One region of the Paraburkholderia sp. CI3 genome, then DNA from elsewhere that is predicted to be linked to it. Evidence: predicted binding sites of a transcription regulator. Region 1 holds the regulator's gene; each other region holds the start of a gene.
What was found. The regulator LexA, encoded in region 1, represses DNA repair genes until DNA is damaged. The targets are predictions, from matches to a motif close to ACTGTATNNNNATACAGT.
Positions count from the first base shown of each region.

Region 2: the regulator LexA is predicted to act here: its motif matches at 2,628-2,645, upstream of dinB (DNA polymerase IV).
Region 3: the regulator LexA is predicted to act here: its motif matches at 2,430-2,447, upstream of recA (recombinase RecA).

Region 1 is NZ_JBNDMI010000004.1:576,145-582,149, forward strand. Features, by position in the region: gene OKW29_RS24155 (universal stress protein) at 1-74, shown strand, start outside; gene OKW29_RS24160 (DUF2939 domain-containing protein) at 193-810, opposite strand; gene OKW29_RS24165 (hypothetical protein) at 930-1,274, opposite strand; gene lexA (transcriptional repressor LexA) at 1,377-2,027, opposite strand; gene OKW29_RS24175 (sulfate ABC transporter substrate-binding protein) at 2,338-3,384, shown strand; gene cysT (sulfate ABC transporter permease subunit CysT) at 3,547-4,443, shown strand; gene cysW (sulfate ABC transporter permease subunit CysW) at 4,440-5,447, shown strand; gene OKW29_RS24190 (sulfate/molybdate ABC transporter ATP-binding protein) at 5,448-6,005, shown strand, end outside.
Region 2 is NZ_JBNDMI010000003.1:240,848-246,852, forward strand. Features, by position in the region: gene OKW29_RS09970 (heavy metal sensor histidine kinase) at 1-428, shown strand, start outside; partial or broken gene OKW29_RS09975 (Y-family DNA polymerase) at 395-1,182, opposite strand; gene dinB (DNA polymerase IV) at 1,365-2,510, opposite strand; gene OKW29_RS09985 (hypothetical protein) at 3,599-4,411, shown strand; gene OKW29_RS09990 (hypothetical protein) at 5,239-5,991, shown strand.
Region 3 is NZ_JBNDMI010000004.1:2,379,137-2,385,141, reverse strand. Features, by position in the region: gene OKW29_RS32405 (sensor histidine kinase N-terminal domain-containing protein) at 1-1,496, opposite strand, end outside; gene OKW29_RS32400 (response regulator) at 1,506-2,294, opposite strand; gene recA (recombinase RecA) at 2,549-3,625, shown strand; gene recX (recombination regulator RecX) at 3,633-4,409, shown strand; gene OKW29_RS32385 (DUF2889 domain-containing protein) at 4,540-5,214, shown strand; gene sucC (ADP-forming succinate--CoA ligase subunit beta) at 5,270-6,005, shown strand, end outside.

The DNA of each region.
Region 1 (6,005 bases):
TCGACCGCGTGTCGTGCAGCATTCTGGTGGCGTGCTCGTCCGCGCAGGAGCAGCAGCAGGCGGCTGCGGCGTAATGGGCTAGTGAGGGACGCGAAGCCGCGCGCCCCGTCATCTAGCCCAGATGTGAATAGACCCTGTCGCGTGGCCGGCCCCGATGGCCAGCCACGCATCCCATCCGGCCAGGTTTCAATCTCACTCGTTCAGATTGATCGCCGCGAGCTTCCACGTGACCAGACCTTCGCGACGAAAGATTGCCGAATAGTTCGCGTTACCTTCGCCACGCCGGTACGTGATGACAAACTCATTGAGACTGCGATAGCCGGCCGTGCTTTGACGCCCGGGCGGCGGTGCGCTTGCCTGCGTGGTGGTGTCGCCCGCGGCTGGTGCGGCCGGCGCTTCGCCGCCCGCGGCTGGCGGCGCGGACGGTTGCTCGCCCGGCGTGCCACGCGGCGGCATGCCGTTCAGCAGCGCCGCGACGCCGTCGGGTGTCGCATAGGCATCGACGAGCGGGCCGATCAGCGTCACGCCGATCACCGCGCCGATCGTGGCCATCTTGTTGCCGGCATCCGCTTCAAGCCGGCGTGTCAGCATGGCGCCCACCTGTTGCTTCAGGCTATCGCGTAGCGCGGGAAAGTCCACATACTGATTGACGGTTTGCACGTCACGCGCATCGGCGGCGCGTTTGAGATTGTTCACCGCGAGATACGGTGACGCATAAATAAAGCCCAGCGCGGCAATCACGATCACCACGATCAGCGTGATCAGCAGCGGCCGGGTGGCGCTGCCCTGTGTGCGTTTCCGAATTGTCATCGAATGGGACTCCACGTCAGTGATGATCTAACGTCGACCACGGCGAGGTCGAAACGATCCCATCCCACGCGAATCTCTGAACATCCGAAGTGTTTGTTGCATGCGTACTCAGGATTCGCTCAGGCTTCGAACACCGCGCCGTGCACGTTGGCTTCGTCGGCTATGCAACGATCGATCATACGGCATACAGCGTCGACCGTACCGACCATGATCAGTCGCGACGGTCCATGATAGACCCGCACCGGCGCGCGACGCGCGGGCTCGGCGATGTTCAGCGCCGAATTCAGCGACACGCGCGCGAACGCCGGCAACGACGACGGCAGACCGGAAGCTTCGGCAGCCGCGTCGAACAGCGACGGCGTGCGCGCAGCGGGCGCCTCGATTAGCGCGCAGGGCGTGAGCTTGCGCAGATGGCGCAGACGGCCGAACTGGCGAAAGGGCAACAGGCGGGCAAGGCGTTCCATGAGTCTCTCCAGGCGATTCGGCGTAGATGCGGGCGTAAATGCGGGCGTAAATGCGGCTTGGGTTGGACAAACCGGCGCAAGCGTTCCGGCGACAACGAAAGATCAGAACTCGCTGGGGCGGATCAGCCCGACCGCGATCCCTTCGAGCGCAAAATCGGCGCTGCCGGATTCCACGAAGATGTTGTCGTAATCGGGGTTTTCGGCGATCAGTTCGATGCCGTTCGGCCGGCGCTTCAGACGTTTGACCGTTACGTCGTCGCCAAGCCGCGCAATGATGATCTGGCCGTCCTTCGCTTCGGTGCGCTTTTGCACCGCGAGCAGGTCGCCGTCGAGAATGCCCGCGTCGCGCATCGACAGGCCGCGCACCTTCAGCAGGTAGTCGGGCTTGCTCGAGAACAGCGCCGGGTCACACGCGTAGTGCTGCGAGATATGTTCCTGCGCGAGGATCGGGCTACCCGCCGCGACCCGGCCGATCAGCGGCAACGACAACTGCATCAGGCCCGCATGCGGCAGGGTGAACTGATACGGCGCGTCCTCCTGCCCGGACAGCAGGCGGATGCCGCGCGACGCGCCGGCCGCGAGTTCGATCACGCCCTTGCGCGCCAGCGCGCGCAGATGCTCTTCCGCGGAATTGGCCGAGCTGAACCCGAGTTCGGCGGCAATTTCCGCGCGAGTGGGCGGAAAGCCGGTGCGTTCGATCGCGCGGCGGATCAGATCGAAAACCTGCTGCTGTCGTGCGGTGAGTTTTGTCATGGCCACTGTATGTATGAACAGGTGACTGTATTTTTATACAGTATTCGGCGCATTTCAAGCTTTACTTTAAGTTCGGCGCAAGGGTCGCGCTGGGGCGTCGTTTATCGGCGACATGACGGCGTTGTCGGCGTCCCAACCGCCGGCGCATCTGTCGTTACCACTTTTAAGCATTAAAAAATGAAGAAACATTATTTTTAATAATGAAAGCGCTTCGATAGACTGGCCTCCGGTTGGCGCTCATGGGCACGTGACCGCGACGCAGAACAACACCAGACGCTCATCAGCGGACATCACGCGGAGAAAAATCGAAATGAACCATCGGCATATGGGGCTTGCGGCTCGAACCAGAAAACTGATCGCGGCGCTCGTCGTCGGCGCGGCGGGGGCGCTCGGCATGTTGGGCGCAAGCGGCGTCGCGCACGCCGACACCACGCTGTTGAACGTGTCCTACGATCCGACGCGCGAGCTGTATCAGGACATCAATCAGGCATTCGGCAAGGAATGGAAGGCCAGGACCGGCGGAGCCGTCACCTTCAGGCAGTCGCACGGCGGCTCGGGCGCGCAGGCTCGCTCGGTGCTCGACGGACTGCAGGCCGACGTCGTGACGCTTGCGCTCGCCTATGACATCGACGCGCTCGCGAACAAGGGGCTCGTCGACAAGAACTGGCAAAAGCGTCTGCCGGACAACGCATCGCCGTACACGTCGACGATCGTGTTTCTGGTACGCAAGGGCAACCCGAAGCACATCAAGGATTGGGATGATCTGGTGAAGCCGGGCGTGTCGATCGTGACGCCGAATCCGAAGACCTCGGGCGGCGCGCGCTGGAACTACCTGGCCGCGTGGGCGTACGCCGAGCATCAACCGGGCGGCAACGACCAGAAGGCCAGGGAGTTCGTCGGCAAGCTGTACAGGAACGCCGGCGTGCTCGATTCGGGCGCGCGCGGCGCGACCACGAGCTTCGTGCAGCGCGGTATCGGCGACGTGCTGATCGCGTGGGAAAACGAGGCGTTCCTGTCGCTGAAGGAGTTTGGTCCGGACAGGTTCGAGATCGTGGTGCCGTCGGTGAGCATTCTGGCCGAGCCGCCGGTCGCGGTGGTCGACAAGGTCGTCGACAAACACGGCACGCGAAAGGTGGCCGAAGCGTATCTGAACTTCCTGTATAGCGAGCAAGGTCAGGAGATCGCCGCGCGCAATTTCTATCGTCCGCGTTCCACCAAGGTGGCCGCCGATCTGACCGCGAAGTTTCCGAAGCTGAAGCTGTACACGATCGACGATTCGTTCGGCGGTTGGACCAACGCGCAGAAGACCCATTTCGCGGACGGCGGCGTGTTCGATTCGATTTATCAGCCGCAGTAAGAACCACCGCCTGAATCACAGCCAGGGCAAAAGGGCGCGCCCAATGGGCGCGCTTTCGGCTAACCGGGGTCCGGTGGCCAGCGGTGCGGCAGGACCGCCGCAGTGCGGCAACACGGCAAAACGAACAACCGCGCGAGCATCAACCATGAACGAGTATCCAGCATGACCACGTTGACCTTCCGCAAGCCGAGCGCATTGCCCGGTTTTGGCCTGACACTCGGCATCACGGTGGCTTATCTGAGCCTCGTGGTGCTGATTCCATTGGCGGCGACCTTTCTGAAAACCGCGACGCTCGACTGGGATCAGTTCGTGCGCGCGGTCACGTCGCCGCGTGTGCTCGCGTCGTATCGGCTGACGTTTTTCTCGGCGCTAGGCGGCGCGCTGATCAACGCAGTGTTCGGCTTTCTCGTCGCGTGGGTGCTGGTGCGCTACACGTTTCCGTTCAAGCGTATCGTCGATGCGGTCGTCGATCTGCCGTTCGCGCTGCCCACCTCGGTGGCGGGCATTTCGCTCGCGGCCGTGTATGCGGGCAACGGCTGGATCGGCCAGTTCCTCGCGCCGCTCGGCATCAAGATCGCGTTCACGCCGGCGGGCGTGCTGGTCGCGCTGACGTTCATCGGCCTGCCGTTCGTCGTGCGCACGGTGCAACCGGTGCTCGAGGAGTTCGAGCGCGAGCAGGAGGAGGCGGCCCCGTGTCTCGGCGCGTCGCGCTGGCTCACGTTTCGCCGCGTCGTGCTGCCGGCCGTGTTCCCGGCGCTGCTGACCGGCTTCGCGCTCGCCTTTGCGCGCGCGCTCGGCGAATACGGCTCGGTGATCTTCATCGCCGGCAATGTGCCGATGAAGTCGGAGATCACGTCGCTCCTGATCATCACGAAGCTCGAGCAATACGACTATGCGGGCGCGACGGCGCTCGCGGTCGTGATGCTGGTCGTGTCGTTCCTGATGCTGCTGTCGATCAACACGCTGCAGTGGTATCTGCAGCGGCGCACGAGCCGCGGCAATACGGGGTCGGCGCCAGTGGCCACGAGCGTCGCCGCTATCGGTGGAGGTGTGCAATGAGCCGCGTTCCGACCCACCCGGCGAGCGCGGCGCGTCGCCCCGATCCGGTCAGCGAGCCGGCGGTCGTGCGCTGGCTGCTGATCGGCCTCGCACTGCTGTTTCTCGCGCTGTTTCTGGCCGTGCCGCTCGCCGCGGTGTTCTACCAGGCGCTGAACAAGGGGCTGCGTTTTTACTTCGAAGCGCTCGCCGATCCGGATGCGCTGTCGGCGATCAAACTGACGCTGCTCACCGCGGCGATCGCGGTGCCGCTGAACCTCGTGTTCGGCCTTGCGGCGTCGTGGTGTATCGCGAAGTTCGAATTCCGCGGCAAGGCGCTGCTGACCACGTTGATCGATCTGCCGTTTTCGGTGTCGCCGGTGATCTCCGGTCTGATCTACGTGCTGATGTTCGGCGCGCAGGGCTGGTTCGGCCCGTGGCTCGAAGATCACGACGTGCAGATTATCTTCGCGGTGCCGGGCATCGTGCTCGCGACGATCTTCGTCACGTTCCCGTTCGTCGCGCGCGAGCTGATTCCGCTGATGCAGGCGCAGGGCAACGACGAGGAAGAAGCCGCGCACGTGCTCGGCGCATCGGGCTGGCAGACGTTCCGTCGCGTCACGCTGCCGAACGTCAAGTGGGGTCTGCTGTACGGCGTGATTCTGTGCAATGCGCGCGCAATGGGCGAGTTCGGCGCGGTGTCGGTCGTGTCGGGCCATATTCGCGGGCAGACCGACACGATGCCGCTGCACGTCGAAATCCTCTACAACGAGTACAACTTCTCGGCCGCGTTCGCCGTGGCCTCGCTGCTCGCGCTGCTGGCGCTGGTTACGCTGGGGCTCAAGCTGTTGGCCGAGCGTCATATGTCGGCGGAACTGTCGGCGGCGCGCGAAGTGCCTGCGTATGCGGGGCCCGTGTCGCCTTCCGGCGCTTCGCAGGCCAATAGCGCGCAGTCCGCTTCTCATTCGTTTTTCGTCAACGCCACGCCTGCGTCGCAGCGACATCCGCTCAAGCAAGGAGAGCTGTAAATGGGTATCACCGTTCGTAACCTGCAAAAGCGCTTCGGCGATTTCGTCGCGCTCGACAACGTGTCGCTCGACTTTCCGCCGGGCGAACTCGTCGCGCTGCTCGGGCCGTCGGGTTGCGGCAAGACGACGTTGCTGCGTGTGATCGCCGGCCTCGAATATGCGGATGGCGGCCGGGTCGAGCTGCAAGGCCTGGATGTCGCGGCGGTCGGCGCGCGTGAGCGCGAGGTCGGTTTCGTGTTCCAGCACTACGCGCTGTTCCGTCATATGACGGTGTTCGAAAACGTCGCGTTCGGGCTGCGCGTGAAGCCGCGCAAGGAACGTCCGTCCGAGAAGGTGATTCGTGAGAAGGTGCATGAGTTGCTGAAGCTCGTGCAGCTCGACTGGCTCGCACAGCGCTATCCGTCGGAGCTGTCCGGCGGCCAGCGCCAGCGCATCGCGCTCGCACGTGCGTTGGCCGTGGAGCCGAAGGTGCTGTTGCTCGACGAGCCGTTCGGCGCGCTCGACGCGAAGGTGCGCAAGGAACTGCGCAGCTGGTTGCGTCGCCTGCACGACGATCTG
Region 2 (6,005 bases), on a different contig from region 1:
GCCGCGCGTGCACGAACCTGCTGATGAACGCGATCCAGCATTGCGAGCCGGGCGCGTCGATCACCGTGACGATCGCGCGCGGGAAAGGACCGATGCGCGACCAGGTGCGCGTCGCCGTGGCAAATCCTGGCGAGCCGATCGCGCCGGACGTCCTCGAACATCTGTTCGACCGTTTCTATCGCGCGGAAGTCTCGCGCACCAATAGCCGCGAAAACCACGGGCTAGGGCTCGCGATCGTGAAGGCGATCGCGGAGATGCATCGCGGCACCGTGTCCGCGCACAGCGCCAACGGCGTCAACACGTTCTCGTTTTCGGTGGCGGCGTCGGCGCTGTCCACGTCGGGCGACGTGCCGGCCACGCGTGCGAACTCGACCGGCGTCGCCGGCGACAGCGCCTATTCGTCGCTCGCGAAAGGCAAGTCGGCCTGAACCGGCAGGCGCGGCTTCAGCGCCTGTTCGCTGGCCGACGTCAGCGTGCTGATGCGCACGCCCAATAGCCGCAGCTTGCGGTTCAACTCCACCCGTCGCAAACATTCGGTCGCCGCGCGGCGGATTTCGCTCGCGTCGGCGGTCGGTTCGTCGAGCGTCAGGTCGCGCGTGACGGTGTGGAAATCGTCGTAGCGCAGCTTGATGCCGATCGTGCGGCCCACGTAACCCTTGCGCACGAGATCGTCGGCGACACGCACGCACAGCCCCGTAAACGCGCTCGATAACGCCGGTCGATCGTGGCGCGGATGCAGATCGCGCTCGAACGTGGTCTCGCGGCTGATCGACTTCGGCTCCGATTCGACCACCACGGGCCGCTCGTCGTGACCCTGTGCGACCTGCATTAGCCAGGCGGAATAGCTGCGCCCGAAGTTGTCCTGCAACAACCCGGCGTCGGCGGCGGCCAGATCGCCGACCGTCGCGAGGCCGAGTGTGGTCAGCTTCTGCGCGGCCTTCGGGCCGATGCCGTTGACCTTGCGCACCGGCAGCGGCCACACGCGCAGCGGTATATCGGCCGGCGTCAGGATCGTCAGGCCGTCAGGCTTGTCGAGTTCGGAGCCGATCTTCGCGAGCAGCTTGTTCGGCGCGCGACGCAGATCGAACACGTGAGACCGGTGGCCTGATGAACAGCGTCCTTGATGCGCCGGCCGATGTCGGCCGGTTCGCCCGGCAGGTCGGTCAGGTCGATATAGATCTCGTATGGCGAACGTGGGCGGGGTAACTCTGGACGCTCTGGTTGTAACTATCTGATTTGTATAAAACAATCAGTCACGTTTTTCTTAGAAAAAGACATTTGAGAAGCTCAGTGTCGCCCAACCTACCTGTTTTGGTCGGTTTTGGTAAGTTAGGATACATTTGCTCGGTAAGGTGGTACGCGCATTAAAAATCCAACTCGAACTGCGACGACGCCTCGCTCGCCGTCGTTCCCGCACGTTGGAGGCCGCCCGCCTTGACCCCCAGTAGCCTGATGGATTTAACAAGTTCGACCCGTTTCAGGCATTGGGTGGCCGCGTGACGCAGTGCCTTAGCGTCCGCAACAGGTTCTGGGAGAGTGACGTCACGCGTTACTGTCTGAAAGTCGTTGAAGCGAAGTTTGATCCCGATCCTTCGCGCGAGATAGCCTTTACGCTGCAAATCTAGCGCCACCTGCTCGCATAAACGGGTAAATGCGGTACCGAGTTCCTGCTTGTGCCGTACGGCGTGCAGGTCTTGCTCGAATGTAGTCTCTCGGCTCATCGAGACAGGCTCGCTATGAGTCACCACTGGCCTGTCGTCGAGCCCATGGGAAACTTGGCGAAGCCATGACCCATAGCTCCGTCCGAACTGTTCGATCAGCCATTGCTCGCCGCATGCGGCAATTTCACCGATCGTCGTTATCCCGAGAGACGTCAGCTTGGCGTTGGCCTTCGGCCCAATACCGTTGATTTTTCCGGCAGCCATCGGCCAGATCCTTGCTTGCAAATCTTCAAGCCGCAAAATTGTGATTCCGTCTGGCTTTTCCATGTCGGAACACAATTTTGCCAAGAGCTTATTTGGCGCAATTCCAACCGAACAGGTCAGATTGGTCGCCTCGACGACCGCGGATTTCAGGTTCCGCGCAATTTGCTCCGATTCGTCATTCAAGAACGATAGATCGGCATAGACCTCATCTATTCCCACGTCCTCGATTGTAGGACTTATGGATCGAACTGCTTCCTTGAACAGTCGTGAGTATGTTCGGTACAGGTCAAAGTTCACCGGAAGGAGAATGGCATTCGGCGCCAGTCGGGCCGCCTTCATCGCCGGCATCCCAGAGTGAACTCCGAGCGCTCGTGCTTCGTAGGTTGCAGTCGTCAATACACCTCTGCCCGTATAGTCGCGTAACCGCGAGAATTCACGCGTGCCGTCCGCGTTCGTTCGGGGCGCATCCGAACGACGGCCCGCGACCACCATGGCTTGGCCTCGCAGTTCTGGATACTGCGAAAGTTCACAAGACGCAAAGAATGCATCCATGTCAATGTGGGCTATGCGCCTATGATCTGGCATGCCTTGATACTCAAAATAGCGTTCAGTGTCTAGCTGGGCCAACGCGGCGCTCCGCAGAGCCCCGGATGATGAACATCGAAACATTGAGAAATCGCGTTCTCCCCGTCAAATGCCTAAACTGTACATCCATACAGTATTTTTGTCAGGTGGCGGCACCGTTTTTGTAATATAAATGGGGAGCTCCGGCGAGGGCTGGGCTGCTTCCTCATGTCTATTCGGGTGGGCGACGGAGGAGACAAAGTCCGACCCGGTTGCAAAGGAGGTGTGCTACTTCCATCGATGAAACGTTGAAGCGGATCGTCACATGCAGTCGCGTATCGACGCACCCTACGTTTCGGCGCTTGAGGCGGATGGCAAGACTCTCCGTCGTCGACGGGTTTCATGTGCAGGCCCGATTGCTTTTCTCTCGGGGCCCCGCGCCCAAGCCCCAACTCGAACTGCGCTGAGGAACCGAAAGAATGATAGCGAGCATCGCGTCGCCGGCAAAGATCGGCCCATCTTCAGCCGATCAACTTCGGCCTATGAGAAACAGTTCAACGACCGCTCCCAGGCCGTTATCGGACGTCGCTCCGGCTCCCGCCGCTTGCTGGTTTGCCTTGTGGTCAAGAGGGGATGTCTGCATTCGCGTGAGTTTTTCGCGAGCCGCCGAGGCGACGGCGTCGTCATCGATCGAGACATGCCGGCCACGTGCTGACTGCAGGCACGTCTGGGCGAACACGCGGCGTCGTGCGGCGCGATTCGACGTCCGATCGGCCTACGGTCGCCGCCGCGATGATGCCCGGTCTGGCATGGCTTTCGTACAGTAGCCTGCGCTACAGCCGGCACGAAGCTGCTTGAGTTGACCGGCCATTCGCGGTTGATCGCAGCAGCGGTGTTCGCGTACGTTGCGTTCGACTGTCTTTGCTTCGCCGAGCCGCGTTGATCGCCGCTCGCGCTCGCTCTGCTGGTGAACATCGGACGCCGAACGTCACGCAGCCGACAAGATCCGCTCGGCACAGGAATAAAACGCGCGCACCGGTTGTTCTGCTGTTTGAGACGCTCACCCCGCTTTTGATCAGCCACGCATTCAGCCGAAGGGAAGTTACACAATGGGAATGGACTTCAGTGCGCTAAACCAATATGCACGCCGCGAGTACAAGTTTGCTCAGAGCGACTCTTTTCAGAAGATCAATCGAGACGTAATGGGCAGCAACTATTCGGAAGGTCTGGCCCATGGTGTTTGTATGGGCGCCGTGCTGAACTGGGTCAAGGAAAAAATGACCACCTCCAACGGCATTCTGAACAAGGACGGTCCGTTGCTGAACCCGACGACGAAGCGGTTCGCCAATCCGTTGAATCCAGTCAGCCGCATGAGCCAAGGCATTTCGCCGCCGGCGGGTTCCCCGCTCGCAAGTTTGATCGACAAGGGTAAAAGCGGTCCGCGCAACGCAGATACCATGCTGGCTGCCGCGATGACGCAAAACGCTTACAGCGGTAGACCGGTGAGCACGGTCGCCCGCGAACTGGGTCTCGTAGAAGCAGACTTGGAAGACGACATTCATATCGCACAGGAACCGGCGCCCGGCGGCGGTGTCAACCGACTTGACGACAAGACCATTGCGGAAGCTGGGGAAAACCTCCGCAAAGGCAGGGCGGTCATCATCGAGGTCGAATGCACACAAGGCAAGCATGCGATCGCGTTCTATCGTAGCCGCGGTGGGTCGTTGTATTTCTTCGATCCCAACGCCGGAGTCTACGCGCTTGACACGTCGTATAAGGAGTATGGCGATGGCTTCGTGGTCGATGCCACGCTGCTCGCGTTCGTCAAGTCCTGGCTCGATGCCTACGTAAAGCAGAGAAATTTCGAATTCACGACACCGCATCGAAATTTTTATCACGTGTTCAAGCGGAGCACCGCTTGATGGCTAGCAGCTCGCGACGTCGCGAAGGCTCAGCCATGCACGGCGTCGTCGTAGTCATTCGGGCACGCGTGTTCGGCGAGGGTGGTCAGTGCCGGCGCCGGATCGCCGCGACGCAAGCCGCCGCAAAAATCACCTCACGGCCGCACGCGTTGCGGCACCCCGACGTGTGTCGACCGCAATTCGGGACTCGACGCCGCCGCGTGCGCATCGAAGCGCCCACGCACGCGGTGCAGGCAGCTCACGGGTTACCACCGGTTCGACGGCCGTCCGCGGCCAATGCTGCCGGCCAACTTCGGGCGATGCCTCCGCTGCGCACGGTCGCAACAGGGTTTTGCCGGCGGACCAAGACCGTCGAGCCACAATGCGCGGTGACGCAGGAAGCCGTGGCCGTTGTTCCCTCGGAATGAGCCATTCAACAAGGAAAAGTGGAGTGGCTCAAACGGGTCGCAAGTACTCGTTCGCTTTCCGTGGGACGAGTCATTCGCGACCACCGATCCGTGCATGACAGGAAAGCGCCCCATACCCGTCTGACCAGCACCGATGCTCGAATGACGGCTCTGGCCGAATTCCAGTCTCGCAATGCGAGTCAACGAACGTTCGTTGTACCTTGGAAGCCGCCCTATATGTCGCGCTGGGTCGACGGGCCGCTGCGGGTCGACCTTCGCCTGTCGGCGAGCCGACGAGCCACCGTTCAGCAGTTGATAACACCGGCGAATGTGATTGACGTGTAGAACGGTCTCCAGGCATGGGGCGCTAAAATTGTACGTCGCATTGGTCCGTTCCGTGGAACCGATTGCCCCATCCCGATCTATCAACGGCAGGCAATCATGAACACTCACTACGCGTGTTTCGTTCGTCCGGCGCTGGCTGCAATTTGCGTGGCTTCCCTCGCAACGCTCGCCGCTTGCGGCGGAAACGCCTGTATCGGCCTCGACAGTTGCGGTGGCGGAAACGTGACGCCAACCGTCGCTATATCCGGCACGGCCGCCACCGGTAGTGCGGTCGCCAGCGCGACGGTCAGCTTCAGTTGTGTGCAGGGCTCGGGCTCCACCCTGTCCGACGGCGGTGGACACTACGCGATTACGTTCAATGCCACGCCTCCCTGCATCCTCACCGTGACCTCTGGTGGCATTGGCCTGCATTCGGTGGCATTTGCCGGCGGCACCTTCAATACGACGCCAGAGACCGAACTGATGTTTGTCTACATCGCTTCGCAACTCGGCACGAGCGAGAGCGGTCTGATAGCGCGCTTCCCGACCAACTCACAGTTCCAGGAGGTGCTGGCAAACCAGGCCGACGTGCAGGCTGCGCAATCGGCAGTCGTCACGAATCTACAGCAGCGCTATGCGGTCACGCTGACGGCACCGGCGTTTCTAACGACATCCTTTACCGTTGGCCAAATAGGTGTCGACAGCGACCTGGGCGCGCTAGCGGCAGCAGGGGCTCTCGACGCCAATGGCATGCCCGATCAGGCCGCCGTCTCGCTGCTGTCCGCGGCGGGTCTCGCCCATCCGCTTACAGCGACGTCCGCACCTTCTTCCGGCACTGGCAGTACTGGCAGCAACGGCGGAATGATGTGACGTGCGGCGAGCCC
Region 3 (6,005 bases), 1.8 Mb from region 1:
CGCACCAGTGTGCCGGCGAGCCGCGGTGACTCTTGGTAGACGTTGTCGTCGATGGCGAGCTCGCCGCCATGCATTGCCGCAATCTCGCGCACGATCGCGAGGCCGAGGCCGCTGCCGTCGCCCTCGCGGCCCAGAATCCGGTAAAAGCGCTCGACCACACGCGAGCGCTCGCTGGCCGGAATGCCGAGCCCGGTGTCCTCGACTTCCAGGTGCACGAGCCGCGTGGGGGCGTCGTGCCGCACGCGCACGGTGATGCGGCCGCCCGCCGGCGTATAGCGGATCGCGTTGTCGATCAGGTTCGACAGCATTTCACGCAGCATCACCGGATTGCCGGCGACTTCGACGGGCTCGTCGGGCGCTTCGTAGCCGATGTCCATCTGCTTCGCGAGCGCGGCCTGCACCCATTCGCGCACCGCGCTGCGCGCGAGTTCGCCCAGTTCGAGCGGCGTGAAGATCTGTCCCGACCGACGGTTTTCCGCGCGCGCCAGCGCGAGCAATTGCGTGACGAGCCGCGCGGCCTGCTCGGAGCTCGTCGCGATCTGTTCGAGCGAGCGACGAACCTCGGCCGACGCGTTCTGGCGCAGCGCGAGCTCGGCCTGGGTGCGCAGGCCGGCCAGCGGCGTTTTCATCTGATGCGCGGCGTCGGCGATGAAGCGCTTCTGCAGCTCCATGTTCTGTTCGAGGCGCGTGAGCAGATCGTTGAACGACGTGACGAGCGGCTCGATTTCCGGCGGCGCGCGGCGCGCTTCGAGCGGCGACAGATCGTCCGGCCGGCGCGCGCGGATATGCGCCTGCAGCGCATGCAGCGGCTCGAGCCCGCGCGACAGCCCGAACCACACGAGCAGGATCGCGAGCGGCAGGATCACGAACTGCGGCAGGATCACGCCCTTGATGATGTCGTTGGCGAGCTGGCTGCGCTTGTCGAGCGTTTCGGCGACCTGCACGAGCACGGCCTGCGCGCCCGGCGTCTGCGGAAACTCGACGGTCGTGTAGGCGACGCGGATGTCGTTGCCGCGCAGCACGTCGTCGCGGAATTCGACGAGACCCGGTGGCGGGCGGTCCTCCTCGTGCGGCAGTGGCATGTCACGCTCGCCGGCCACGAGCTCGCCGCGCGTGCCGAGCACCTGAAAGAACACGCTGTCGACGTTGTCGGCGCGCAGGAAATCGCGCGTCGACTCGGGCAGCGACAGCTCCGCGACGCCATTGACCGGATGGATCTGGCGCGCGAGCACGTAGGCGTCGGTTTCGAGCGCGCGGTCGAACGGCCCGTTCGCGATCGACTTCGCGACCAGATAGGTGACCGCGAGGCTCATCGGCCACAGCAGCAGCAGCGGCGCGAGCATCCAGTCGAGAATTTCGCCGAACAGCGAGCGCGGACGCGCTTCGGCGGCGGCTTCGGTTTCGTCGGGCGCGGCGAACGGATTGGCGTAGCGCGCGTCGCGCGCCTCGTCGAGGTCCGCCGCGTGCGCCGTGGCGCGATCAGCGCGTGCGGACATCGCTGGCCTCTATTTGTAGTGGTGGCTCGCCGGCATCGCGGTGGACGACGGCGCGGTGGACGATTGTGCCGCTTGTGCCTTCTGCGGCTCGGAGCCGGCCGGGGTGGCGGGCGCGCTCGCATTCGCCGGCGACGCCGCTTTTTCGAGACAGTAGCCGAGCCCGCGCACGGTGATGATGCGCACGCCGCTCGGTTCGATCTTCTTGCGCAGCCGGTGCACGTAGACTTCGATCGCGTTGTTGCTGACTTCCTCGCCCCATTCGCACAGATGGTCGACGAGCTGCTCTTTCGAGACCAGCCGGCCGATCCGTTGCAGCAGCACTTCGAGCAGACCGAGCTCGCGCGCCGACAGATCGATCGCCTGGTCGTTGACGTAGGCGATGCGGCCCACCTGATCGAACGACAGCGAGCCATGCCGCACGACGGTCGGGCCGCCGCCCGCGCCGCGCCGTGTCAGCGCGCGCACGCGCGCTTCGAGTTCGTTCAGCGCGAAGGGCTTGGCCATGTAATCGTCGGCGCCGAGGTCGAGGCCTTTGACGCGTTCGTCGACGCTATCGGCGGCGGTCAGGATCAGCACGGGCAGGTTCGAATTGCGCGCGCGCAGGCGGCGCAGCACCTCGAGCCCGGACATGCGCGGCAGGCCCAGATCGAGGATCAATAGGTCGAACGTCTGCATTGACAACGCGGTATCGGCTTCCACGCCGCTTTTCACGTGATCGACCGCATAGGCCGATTGGCGGAGTGATCGAACCAGACCATCCGCGAGTATGCTGTCGTCTTCGGCAATCAGAATTCGCATGATGCGCCAGCCTGGCTTTGCCGGCACCGTGGGGTTGCCCCGGCGCGCAGCGGTCTCCGAACATTATTGTGGGTAGTTGGGGCGATGCGACAGTAAAAGATGCGCGTTCGCATCACAATCGCACTTGCCAAAACTACTGTTTTTTTATACAGTGTCTGCGTTTCGTGTGATGTCCTGGAGACTCCGCTCAATTCGAGTGGAACCACGGGTGCACATCTGCCTCAGACGCCGTTCATCATAGCAAAGGACGATTCATGGAAGAAAGCAAGAAAGGCTCGGCTGGACTGACTGCTGAAAAGAGCAAGGCTCTCGCCGCCGCGCTCGCGCAGATCGAAAAGCAGTTCGGCAAAGGGTCGGTCATGCGGCTCGGTGCAGGTGAGGCAGTCGAAGACATCCAGGTGGTCTCCACCGGATCGCTCGGCCTCGACATCGCACTGGGCGTCGGCGGTTTGCCGCGCGGCCGCGTGGTCGAAATCTACGGTCCGGAATCGTCCGGTAAAACCACGCTGACGCTGCAGGTCGTCGCCGAAATGCAGAAGCTCGGCGGCACCGCGGCGTTCATCGACGCGGAACACGCGCTGGACATTCAATACGCGGGCAAGCTCGGCGTGAACGTCGCCGACCTGCTGGTCTCGCAGCCGGACACCGGCGAACAGGCGCTCGAAATCGCCGACGCGCTGGTGCGCTCGGGCTCGATCGACATGATCGTGATCGACTCGGTCGCGGCGCTGGTGCCGAAGGCGGAAATCGAAGGCGAAATGGGCGACTCGCTGCCGGGTCTGCAGGCGCGTCTGATGTCGCAGGCGCTGCGCAAGCTGACCGGCACGATCAAGCGCACGAACTGCCTCGTGATCTTCATCAACCAGATCCGCATGAAGATCGGCGTGATGTTCGGCAACCCGGAAACCACCACGGGCGGTAATGCGCTGAAGTTCTACGCGTCGGTGCGTCTCGACATTCGCCGCATCGGCTCGATCAAGAAGAACGACGAAGTGATCGGCAACGAAACCCGCGTGAAGGTCGTCAAGAACAAGGTGGCGCCGCCGTTCCGTGAAGCGATTTTCGACATCCTGTACGGCGAGGGCATCTCGCGTCAGGGCGAAATCATCGACCTCGGCGTGCAGGCGAAGATCGTCGACAAGGCCGGCGCATGGTACAGCTATAGCGGCGAGCGGATTGGTCAGGGCAAGGACAATGCGCGTGAATTCCTGCGCGAAAATCCGGATATCGCTCGCGAAATCGAGAACCGTATCCGCGAATCGCTGGGCGTTACCGCGATGGCGAACGCCGTGACCGGCGCGGACGCTGAAGTCGCGGGCGAAGAAGAGTAAGCATCAAGTGATACGCAAAGGCCGGCCGCTGTCCGGTTTCGACTCCGGACGCTATCCGGACGGCCCGCGCGACGCGGCGGACGGATCGCCTGAGTCCGGCGATCCGTTCGAACCGTTCGAACCGTTCGAACCGTTCGACGCACATGACCGCGCCGCGGGCCGCGGCCCGCAGCGTACGCGGTCTGCGCCCGCTGCAGCGTCGTCCAGCCGGGATTCCTCCGGACTCGATTCCCCAATCCCCTCCGAGGTCACCTACACCCGCTCGCGTCGCCAACCCGGCGAAGAGAAGCCGGGCCAGTCCGACAAAGACGACAGCAGAAAATCCCAACGCCCCGCCCGTTCGCTGAAAGCGCGCGCGCTCGGCTATCTGTCGCGCCGCGAATATAGCCGCGCCGACCTCGCCCGCAAGCTGAAGCCTTACGTCGAGGAAACCGATTCGCTCGACCCGGTGCTCGACGCGCTGCAGGCCGAAAACTGGCTATCCGACTCGCGCTTCGCGGAAAGCCTGATCCATCGGCGCGCATCGCGGCTCGGCACGAGCCGCATTCTCGGCGAACTGAAGCAACACGCGCTCAACCCGGCGCTCGTCGAAGAGGCGAGCGCGCAATTGCGCGAAACCGAACTCGCGCGCGCCCAGGCGGTCTGGCGCAAGAAGTTCGGCCAGTTGCCGCAAACGCCGGCCGAGCGCGCGAAGCAGGCGCGCTTCCTCGCGTCGCGCGGCTTCTCCGGCGCGACGATCGGCAAGATCCTGAAGGGTATCGACGCCATCGGGGACGGCGACTAACACGCCAGTCTCGACGGGTAGGGCAAATACCGCGCCGTAACCTGGCGCCAGGCCGTGCGCAATCGGGGCTGTCCCAAATACCCGTTATGCTAAACTCGAGAAGTTTTCCAATCCGGCCTTTCCTTCCCGCATGTCGCTCTCCCCGCCAGTGTCCCGTCAGTTGCGCCATCGTCGCGCAATCAGAGCGGAAGCTTACGAGCGAGCCGATGGCCTGTGGGATGTGGAAGCGTGCCTGACCGACGAAAAGCCACGCGATGTGGCGCTTGCGTCGGGTGTCCGGCCCAATGGTCAGCCGATCCATGAACTCTGGCTTCGCATCACCATCGATCGCAAGCTCAATGTCGTCAACGCCGAGGCGTCGTCCGACTGGGTGCCCTATCCAGGGTTGTGCCAGGCTAGCAATCCCGCCTACCGTGCCCTCATCGGGCTCAATCTGTTCCACAACTTCCGTCGCGATGCTGCCCGTTTGCTGGCCGGCACGGCCGGTTGCACGCATCTCACCGAGCTGTGCGCGATCCTGCCGACCGCCGCGATCCAGGCGTTCGCCGGCGACGTATGGAACACCGATGACGGCACGCCGGGTGCGAACGCGGGTTCGGGAGACGAATCGTCTAACGGCACAGGCGAGCATTCCAACGACAAACCGCCATTCCAGCTGGGACGCTGCCACGCGCTGCGTTTCGACGGCGAGGCGGTGAAACAGTTTTATCCGCGCTGGTATGGTCATGCACCGCGTCCGGCGGAACGCGCGGCCTCGTCGGACGGCGCGGCGGCCCGCGAACGAAGCGGCGACGCGTCGGCCTGAACGGCGGCAACGGAATCGAAGTTCTATCCAACTCTCAGACTGAAGGGAATCACGCATGAAGATTCACGAGTACCAGGGTAAGGAAATCCTGCGGAAATTCGGCGTCGCGGTACCGCGCGGCAAGCCGGTCTTCTCGGTGGATGATGCGGTTAAGGCCGCGGAAGAGCTGGGCGGCCCGGTGTGGGTCGTGAAGGCTCAGATCCACGCGGGTGGCCGTGGCAAGGGCGGCGGCGTCAAGGTCGCCAAGTCGCTGGAACAGGTTCGCGAGTACTCGAACCAGATCCTCGGCATGCAGCTCGTCACGCACCAGACCGGTCCGGAAGGCCAGAAGGTGAACCGCCTGCTGATCGAAGAAGGCGCCGACATCAAGAAGGAACTGTATGTCGGTCTCGTGATCGATCGCGTTTCGCAGAAGATCGTCGTGATGGCGTCGAGCGAAGGCGGCATGGACGTCGAAGAAGTCGCGGAAAAGACGCCTGAGCTGATCCACAAGGTTGCCGTCGATCCGTCGACCGGCCTGAAGGACTCGGAAGCAGACGACCTCGCGAAGAAGATCGGCGTGCCCGACGCTTCGATCCCGCAAGCTCGCGCGATCCTGCAAGGCCTGTACAAGGCATTCTGGGAAACCGACGCATCGCTCGCCGAAATCAACCCGCTGATCCTGACCGGCGACGGCAAGGTCATCGCACTCGACGCGAAGTTCAACTTCGACTCGAACGCGCTGTTCCGTCACCCGGAAATCGTCGCGTACCGCGATCTTGACGAAGAAGATCCGGCTGAAATCGAAGCGT